One region of the Dyadobacter sp. 676 genome, then DNA from elsewhere that is predicted to be linked to it. Evidence: riboswitches for the same ligand, from Rfam matches in the RefSeq annotation. Region 1 holds a riboswitch; the other holds the start of a gene.
What was found. Region 1 has a riboswitch for S-adenosylmethionine ahead of ABV298_RS23305 (cysteine desulfurase family protein). Riboswitches for the same ligand answer to the same signal wherever they lie in the genome.

Region 1 (4,426 bases):
GAGGGCCAAACCGAAGTATAACGTCCTGTTTATCGCAGTCGACGACCTGAACAACGACCTCGGTATTTACGGCAATACATTCGTCAAGTCGCCGAATATCGATCGTCTTGCCCGGCGCGGGGTGCGCTTCGACAAGGCTTATACGCAGTTTCCGCTATGCAGCCCCAGCCGATCGTCGCTGCTGACCGGCCAGCGGCCGGATGTGACGAAGATTTACGAGCTGCAAACCCACTTCCGCAAAAACCTTCCCGACATTGTCACGCTGCCGCAGCTTTTTAAAAACAACGATTATTACAGCGCGCGGGTAGGCAAGATTTTCCATTATGGCGTACCTGGCCAGATTGGTACCGACGGGCTGGATGATCCCGATTCGTGGAACCACCGCGCCAATCCGAAAGGCCGGGATAAAACGGAAGAGCCGCTGATCAAAAATCTTACACCGGATCGCGGGCTGGGAAGCGCATTGGCATGGCGGGCAACGGAAGGCACCGACGACGAGCAGACCGACGGGATGATCGCCAACGAGGCCATTAAAATCATGACCGAAAAAAAGAACGAGCCGTTTTTCCTGGCAGTGGGCTTTTTCCGTCCGCATACGCCGTATGTAGCTCCTAAAAAATACTTCGATATGTACCCCGCGGACCAGGTTCCGCTTCCCGAAGAGGTACCGAACGACCTCGACGACATTCCGGAGGCGGCATTATTTACCAAGCCGCCGCACTGGGGCCTCGACGAAGCGAAACGCCGCGAAGCGTTGCGGGCTTATTATGCAACCATTACTTTCATGGACGCACAGGTAGGCAGGCTAATCGACGCGGTCGATAAATTGAAACTTGCCGAAAAGACGATTATCGTGCTCTGGAGCGATCATGGCTACAATGTGGGCCAGCACGGGCAATGGATGAAGCAGAGCCTTTTCGAAAATTCCGCACGGGTACCGCTGATCATCTCGGTTCCAGGAGCTGCAAAGGGCAAAGCGTCTGGCCGCACGGTGGAACTGCTGGATATTTACCCGACTCTGGCAGAGCTCTGTGGCCTGGATCCGAAGCAACGTTTGCAGGGGAAAAGCCTTGTGCCGCTGCTCAAAAATCCGTCGGCGGTTTGGGATAAACCCGCTTATACACAGGTGCGAAGGGGGCAAATCTTCGGCCGCAGCGTGCGCACCGAGCGCTTCCGTTATACAGAATGGGACGGAGGCAAGGCAGGTGTGGAGCTGTACGACCATCAGAAAGATCCGGGCGAGTTTACGAACCTGGCGAAGGATAGCAATTTCGTGATTACAGTGAATGAACTTGCCGCATTGCTGAGAAAAGGATATCCCGAAACGGAGCAACAGGCGGGGAAATGATTCGAAAGATGATCCGGCCTACGGTCATGGACGGTAATGCGCGGTGACCGTAGGAGCACGGGTATAGTGTATTTTCGGCGCCGTTCTAATTTCTCCAAATGTTCATTACCTGTGTTGTAAGACCGGAGGTGAAAATATCAAAAAAACGCCCTCGTATTTGCATTCCTGAATTCTTTTATTAATCTTTGTCTATCGAATTAATAGATTTATTAAGAACGAAGGGAGAGGTTAGGCTCTGTGATCTTCTGGCAACCTGTGACTCGTCAAGGTGCCCCAACCTAATTCTATTGATAAATCTAAGAATCCAACCACGGAAGTAAATCGGGTATTGCATAGCCGAAAGGGCCGTTTCGGGTCCGGAAAAGCTGTGCTTGCCACTAATTTTTGATTCAACAACAAACCAGAGGAACATGGAAATTTATCTGGACAATGCGGCTACGACCGCGCCGGACCCGGAGGTGATCGACGCGATCCTGCCTTTTTTGACCACACATTATGCCAATCCATCGTCGGTACACGGCGCAGGAAGAAAGGCAAAAGATGCCATTGACGCGGCGCGGCACACGGTTGCAGGCCTGCTGGGCGCTTTGCCCGAAGAAATATATTTCACAGCCGGGGCGACAGAAGGCATCAACCTGTTATTGTCGGGCGCCATTCAGGCCTATGACCTTAGCCACGTCGTCACGAGCCGCATCGAACACAAGGCGGTTTTACAAACATTGAAACGCCATGAAAAGGAAGGGGATATCGAAATCAGTTTTGTGAAACTTGACGAACGCGGGAATATCGATCTCTACCATCTGGAAAACCTCCTGCGCGCCAATCCGCGTACGCTCATTGCGCTGATGCACGGAAACAACGAAATCGGGAACCTGACGGATATCCACGCGGTGGGCGTCCTGGCGCAGCGATATAGCGCCGTGTTTTTTACCGACACGACCCAAACGATGGGCAAAGTCCGTTTTGATTTACGGGAAGCCGCTATCGATTTCCTCGTCGGCTCGGCGCACAAGTTTCACGGACCGAAAGGCGCCGGATTCATGTATATCGATCAAAAACACCGGCTGAAACCGCTGATTTACGGCGGCGGCCAGGAACGGGGGCAACGCGGGGGAACCGAGAATGTACCCGGCGTAGTGGGCCTGGCGAAGGCGCTCGAAGTGTCGTACCGCAACCTGGACGAAAGCCAGGCGAAGATCTCTAAACTGAAACAATACCTGGTGTCGAAGCTGTCGATCGCAGGGATTGAGGGGATTTGTTATAATGGCGAAAGTAAGTCGATCGAAAACAGCGTTGCCAATGTACTGAGCGTATCATTCCCTTGCCTGAGTGCCGGAAGTATCGTTACGGAACTGGACCGGGCGGGAATCGCGGTGTCGGGAGGAAGCGCTTGCTCGGGAGGAGGGGCTTCGCATGTGATGCAGGCGCTGGCGTGCGAGGCCAATAAGGAGAATGTGCGTTTTTCTTTCAGCAAATTCAATACATTTGACGAGCTCGACCGGGTCGTGGATATCATTGTAAGTATCTATGAATCAGATTCGGAAGTAGCTTCGAACAAAGCATGGAGCAGCATTGCGAGCTGGACCTGGGCGGATTCCATGGCGGCGGAACAGGCCAGTTTTAACAAAATTTAATATCAAATCCTGGCACCAAACGGGGCTGGCGAGCGTAAAGGTAACAAACGGCCGGCCATTGGTGCCGGTTACAAGTACATTCTCAACAAACCACTTTAAACATCGACACGACAATGGGCAAAACTTTTTTTCTCCGGATTATTTACCGGAATGCCGTAAGCCTGCACAAGATTACTTCCAGTGTAGAATCTGTTAACGGTGCGAAGATCAAGCATTTGAATTTCATAAGCAAAGGCAAAAGTTTCGTAGGCGTAATAGCGTTCGAAGCCTCGCAACTGATCGACTTTGAAAAAATCATGACGCTGATCCGCCGTAACCGCGACATTTCCGAAGTGGAGCGAATCATGGACGCCTCGATGTGTTGATGCCTGTGGTCAGAAAGTGATCCCGAACTGAAATCCTGCCGTGACGGATGCCGGGTGCCCGTTCCCGAAGCGGAATGGCACCGGCACCGCTATAAAATAGCCGCTATTCTTGTTTTTCTTCACGATTTTATTCAAAACCGGCGTGAAGCCGTACCTCCCGGCCGTCTCGAATGCGGCGCGGCCGGCGAAGGTAAGCCCGGGTGCTAATGTAACGAGTATGCCTGGATGAAAAAGGAAATTGGCCATTTTACTGCTGCCGTGTTCGGCCCTTACGAGCGGCACGAATTCGGCGGAAAAGCCGATTTCGGGACTTTTCCAGATATTGATACCGGTAGGTAGTCCCACTGCGTAATAGTTGTCAAAATTGGTGGTAGTACCCTCCTTGCTGAATGTCACAATAGGGTGGAGAATGCCTACGTAGCCCGCCACACGCGGGTATATGGGCTGAGCCGCGGGCTGCTGCTGTGCGCGGGTAGCGCTATTTGCAAGTGAAAGGAGGCTACAAAACGTAATCAGGAGTTTTCCGGTAAAAATACGGGGCATAACACTGGATTTTAGAGTGAAAAGCGGTCAATCGCCCTGCAATTCTAAAAACCAATGCGCTGTAAGGATAGAATGGTTTTAACGTTTTGTATTTCCTTTACCTTTTCGCATAAATTTCCTGTATTCCGACGGCGTCTGCCCGGTATGAGCCTTGAAAACACGGTTGAAATGGCTTTGGTCGGAAAAACCGGTAAGGTAGGCGATCTCCGCCAAGGTGTCCTCCGAAGATCCGAGCAGCTGAATGGCCTTCTCGATCCGCAGTTTCCGGATATATTCACCAAACGAAAGGTTATCGAAATACCTTGAAAACTCGCGCGACAGGTAGGCGGGGTTCACATCCAGTTCTTCGGAAGCAATTTTGAGGTTGAGGTTCAGGTTGGTATCGATGTGGTCCTGGATAAGGTTTTTAAGGTCTTTCGTCCAGGCGGGCACCCTGGTCTTCTTTTCTCCTTTTTTGCGGATATACGTTTTGTAAATCTGCAAAAGCAAATGCTCGGTGGGACTTTGGGTATGTTTTTCTTTCCGCAAATGTGTTG
Region 2 (4,426 bases), 740 kb from region 1:
GCGGATACGCCCCCGCAATGGTGACGGCCCTCGTAAAATCCCGTTGTTTGAAGTCATAATCCATATAATAATGCCTCGATTCATCCCAAAAATAAGTTTGAATGGCAATGTTCCGTTGTCTGGCTTTTTCCTCGTAAAGTAAATGCAGCCGCCGGTTGTCGCATAACAAATAGGCCTCGGCCAATGCCTTTTCGAGATGGTGCATCAGACAATTCAAATCGATCGGGAGGATGTCCGTGGTGTGTATGGAAGCAAAATCGGTTTCATCCGCGAACCAGCGGCTGCTAAAATCCCAGCCCGACTCGGCCGCCGCGCGGATGTGCCGGTAAAGCTCGTCAGGCGGTGTACCATATTTATTCATAACTTCCCGGGCAAGATTGGTATCCTCGCTGTAAGACTCCGGGCGGGGCGTAGCCTTGTCGTCCCAATACCGGTTCAAAACAGCACCGCCGGGCAGATGCACGACGCGCCGGTAAGCTGTAAAAGGCTCCGAGGGTTCGTAGCCGCCGTCCATCCAGTAGTCATATTCTTTCTGCATTTGAGGCAGGTATTTTTTCAACACCTTTTTCCCTTCTATTTCACTGAATAACCGCACCATCAGCGAGAAAAACGGTGGCTGCGAGCGGCTTAGATAGTAAGTCCGGTTGGCGGTCGGTATGAAGCCCAGCGTATCCACCAGATAGGCGAAGTTGTTGAGCATATGTTCGATCAGTTCAACACGACCCGATTCTTTCAGGCCAAGCATCGTAAAATAGCTGTCCCAATAGTAAATCTCGCGGAAACGTCCGCCGGGAACCACATACGGGTGCGGGAGCGGGATCAGCGAGCCGCCCCGTTCCTGGCTTTCCGGCTGGCGCGTCAGTACCGACCAGAGCTTTCGTACATGTTCCGAAACGGGATCGTTTTTGTCGGAAACAAATTCCGAAGCAATATGCACCGGCATCCTGAAATGGTGCCGCACGAACGCCTCTATGTCGAAATCCGGATTGTTCTTTAAGCGGTGGTATTGTTCGATAATCAATACCGGGTCTTCCAGTGGAATGGCGTCGGCGAATGTCTTCGAATCGGAAAATATGTGGCTGCACTGCACGTCACGGAATAGCGTTCCGTACAACTCCTCGGGGGGAGATGTGAGGCTGGCCGTAAGTAAACGATGGAGCAACAAAACCGTACAAAACAAACTGACTTTAAAGGGTTTCCCGAAAGGATTTATTTAACTTCTGTGAATTTAAGTTTGGGTAATAACATCGCATTTTCGATCAGTTTTATCTGAATACCAAGGATACCGGCCTCGGCATTCACATCGATTTTTTCCACGTCGTCGGTTGGCTTGTGGTAGTCGTCGTGGCCGCCGGTATGGAAAAACAGCACCGGGATTTGTTTGGCGTAAAACGACCCGTGGTCCGAGCCGCCGCTTCCCGCATTATCGGTAAAAAATTTTGTTTCACTTTTCACATCCTTGAAAATCGCCGGCCATTCGGCGCTGGTACCGTAGCCGCCTATACCCACGCCCCGGCCCGGATCGTACCGGCCGATCATATCCATGTTCGACATGAAATTGATCCCGGACAGCGGTAATGTCGGGTTATTAACAAAATAACGCGAGCCGACGAGTCCCAGTTCTTCCGCACCGAATGCGATAAAAAGGAAATTGTAAGGCTCCTTTTTGCCATTTTCTGAAAAATACCGCGCCAGTTCGAGCAAACCGGCCACACCCGACGCATTGTCGTCGGCACCGTTGTGGATCTGGCCTTCGGGCTTGTCGGCCTTGGAACTGCCCTGGCGGCCGAGGCCAAGGTGGTCGAAATGAGCACCTATGACGATGGTATACTGCGCCCCGTTGTCGAGAAAACCGATCACATTCCGCGCCTCGCGAACGCTGTCGGGGACTACGACGCGCCTGATTTTCGCCGTGAAAGGCTGGTAATAGCCGTCGGTTCCTTTGGGTAAAAGATGGTACTTTTTGAATTGTTTCGCCACATATTTCGCGGCTTTTTCGTTCTCCTTGCTGCCGGTGCCGCGGCCTTTCATTTTATCAGAAGCGAGGTAGGAAATGTGTTTGCGGATGATTTCCGGAGAGGGTGCAACGGACTGTCCGGATGCCTGCAAACCGCCCAGAACGAGCAACAGGCTGTAAAAAAGGATTCTCATTAGATTCAAAATAGTTAAGGGGCAAAGATACGCTGCGGTGGTTCGGAAGGCGACAGAATTTTTCCATTTATTTGTATTTTCAGGCATCCGGGCTTAATATTGCACCATCAATCAATTGCTTCCCTGAACGGCGGTTGATTTATAAAGAAGAGGCGAGAGAATGGGCTCAACGAACCTCTGGCAACCTGCTACCACATCGGAGAAAGGTGCTAATTCCCACCTAAGTTATTAGGAGATATAAAATCAATTCGTGTGCTCTTACAGTTAGAAATTTCCGTAAGCCGATTGGCTTTAGTCTCGCAGCTACAACCGAAAATTTGTATTTCGGCTGTCTATTTTACCATGTGTTGAATTTAACCACCTGCTGTGGCACTTATGCAAGCGGAACAGAAGATTTTTAAATATCCCTATCCTTACGCGCTCGAAATGGGCGGCGAGCTGCCGGGGTTTGAACTCGCATACACTACACACGGAGAAAGAAACGCCAGCGATACCAACATCGTCTGGATCTGCCATGCGCTCACGGGCAGCTCCAACGCCGCCGACTGGTGGGACGGGCTGGTAGGAGAGGGTAAATATTTCAATCCCGGGCAGCATTTTATTATCTGCGCCAATGTGCTCGGTTCGGCTTACGGCTCCACGGGACCGTTGTCTGTCGATCCGCGTACCAACCGGCCCTACTACCGTAATTTCCCGACGATTACCGTGCGCGACGTAGTAGGGACGCTGGATTTGCTCCGGCAGGAACTGGCGATCGACAGGATTAAAATCTGCATTGGCGGGTCCCTCGGCGGCCAGCAGGCGTTGGAATGGGCGGTTGAAAAACCGGATTTGTTCGAAGAGCTGATCCTGATCGCTTCCAATGCATTGCATTCGCCCTGGGGTATCGCGTTCAACGAATCGCAGCGGATGGCTATCGAAGCCGACCCTACCTATACCGATGAAAGTCCGGACGCGGGTGCGATGGGCATGCGCGCGGCGCGGTCGATTGCATTGCTTTCGTACCGTAATTATGATACTTATAATTTTACACAGGCGCGCGACAATCCGGACCAGATCGACGATTTTCGTGCCTCGTCCTACCAGCAATACCAAGGCGACAAGTTTGTGAAGCGTTTCAATGCATTCTCCTACTGGGTGCTTTCCAAAATCATGGATTCGCACAATGTGGGCCGCAACCGCGGGGGAATCGTGCACGCGCTGGGGCTGGTGAAGGCAAAAACGCTCGTATTGGGTATCAAATCCGACCTGCTTTTCCCGCTTTCGGAGCAGCAGTTCCTGGCAAAGCATATTCCCGACGCCGCATTTCAGGAAATCGATTCACTTTACGGGCACGACGGCTTCCTGATCGAGTACAAACAGCTGACGCAGGTAATCAGGGCATGGCAGGAAACGAACGGGCAGTTACAGATGGCGCGCATCCGGTGACATATCCTGATATTCAAAAAGCCAAACTCCCGATCGGTCACCGGTCGGGAGTTTGGCTTTTTAAGGTATTTCAAAAATATTACTTCGAAAGGCTCAGTAAAAGCTCGGGTTCGTTGGTAGTAATGTAGTCCACGTCTTTTTCGAGGAAGTATTTCAAATCTGCTTCGTCGTTGACTGTCCACACATTGGTGGTCAGCTTTTTCTGCCGCATTGCCGGGATGTAATCCTCTTTTTTCTTCAAAACGCTGAAATGGTAGTCGATACCGTCCAGACCTGCCGCCTGGATTTCGTCCGGGGTTTTATCGCCGTTCAGATATTCCACGTGCGCTTTGGGGGCGAGTTCTTTCACCTTCAAACACACATCCCAGCTGAATGCGATATAGTCGGTAATTTTCTCGACCTTCATTTTCTTCACCAGTTCCACACATTTGGTCGCCAATGCCAACGAGCGCTCCTTACTGATTTTGGAAGTTTTGATTTCCAGTATCAAACGTGTCTTCTTTTGCTTCGAACCGGCTTTGAGATAGGCTTCCAAAGTAGGCAGCGGCTCGCCGTTTGCCAATTTGATCTTCGAAAGCTCGGCCGAATTCGTTGTTTCGATATTCGTTCCCTGAATAGAATGGTCGTGCAGGACATATAAAACGGAATCGGCCGACATATGCACGTCGAATTCGCTGCCATAGCAGCCTAGTTTGATCGCATGTTCCAGCGCGCCGATCGAGTTTTCGGTCGCGCCGGTGTTTTTCCACGCGCCGCGGTGCGCGATCACCTTGTTTTTCTTTTGAGACATTCCTTCCAAAGACACCAGGCTCATCAGCCCGATCGCAAGCATTAAAAATCCTTTTTT

Region 2: it holds a riboswitch for S-adenosylmethionine, as region 1 does, so the genes downstream of both, metX (homoserine O-acetyltransferase) here and ABV298_RS23305 (cysteine desulfurase family protein) in region 1, are expected to answer to the same signal.

What each region holds. Positions count from the first base shown of each region.
Region 1 covers NZ_CP159289.1:5,245,328-5,249,753, forward strand. Annotated here, with positions in the region: gene ABV298_RS23300 (sulfatase) at 1-1,348, shown strand, start outside; SAM riboswitch class I at 1,552-1,645, shown strand; gene ABV298_RS23305 (cysteine desulfurase family protein) at 1,759-2,982, shown strand; gene ABV298_RS23310 (hypothetical protein) at 3,096-3,347, shown strand; gene ABV298_RS23315 (hypothetical protein) at 3,357-3,890, opposite strand; gene ABV298_RS23320 (chromate resistance protein ChrB domain-containing protein) at 3,969-4,426, opposite strand, start outside.
Region 2 covers NZ_CP159289.1:4,501,275-4,505,700, forward strand. Annotated here, with positions in the region: gene treA (alpha,alpha-trehalase TreA) at 1-1,162, opposite strand, end outside; gene ABV298_RS20160 (M20/M25/M40 family metallo-hydrolase) at 1,210-2,151, opposite strand; SAM riboswitch class I at 2,288-2,395, shown strand; gene metX (homoserine O-acetyltransferase) at 2,527-3,579, shown strand; gene ABV298_RS20170 (glycerophosphodiester phosphodiesterase family protein) at 3,659-4,426, opposite strand, start outside.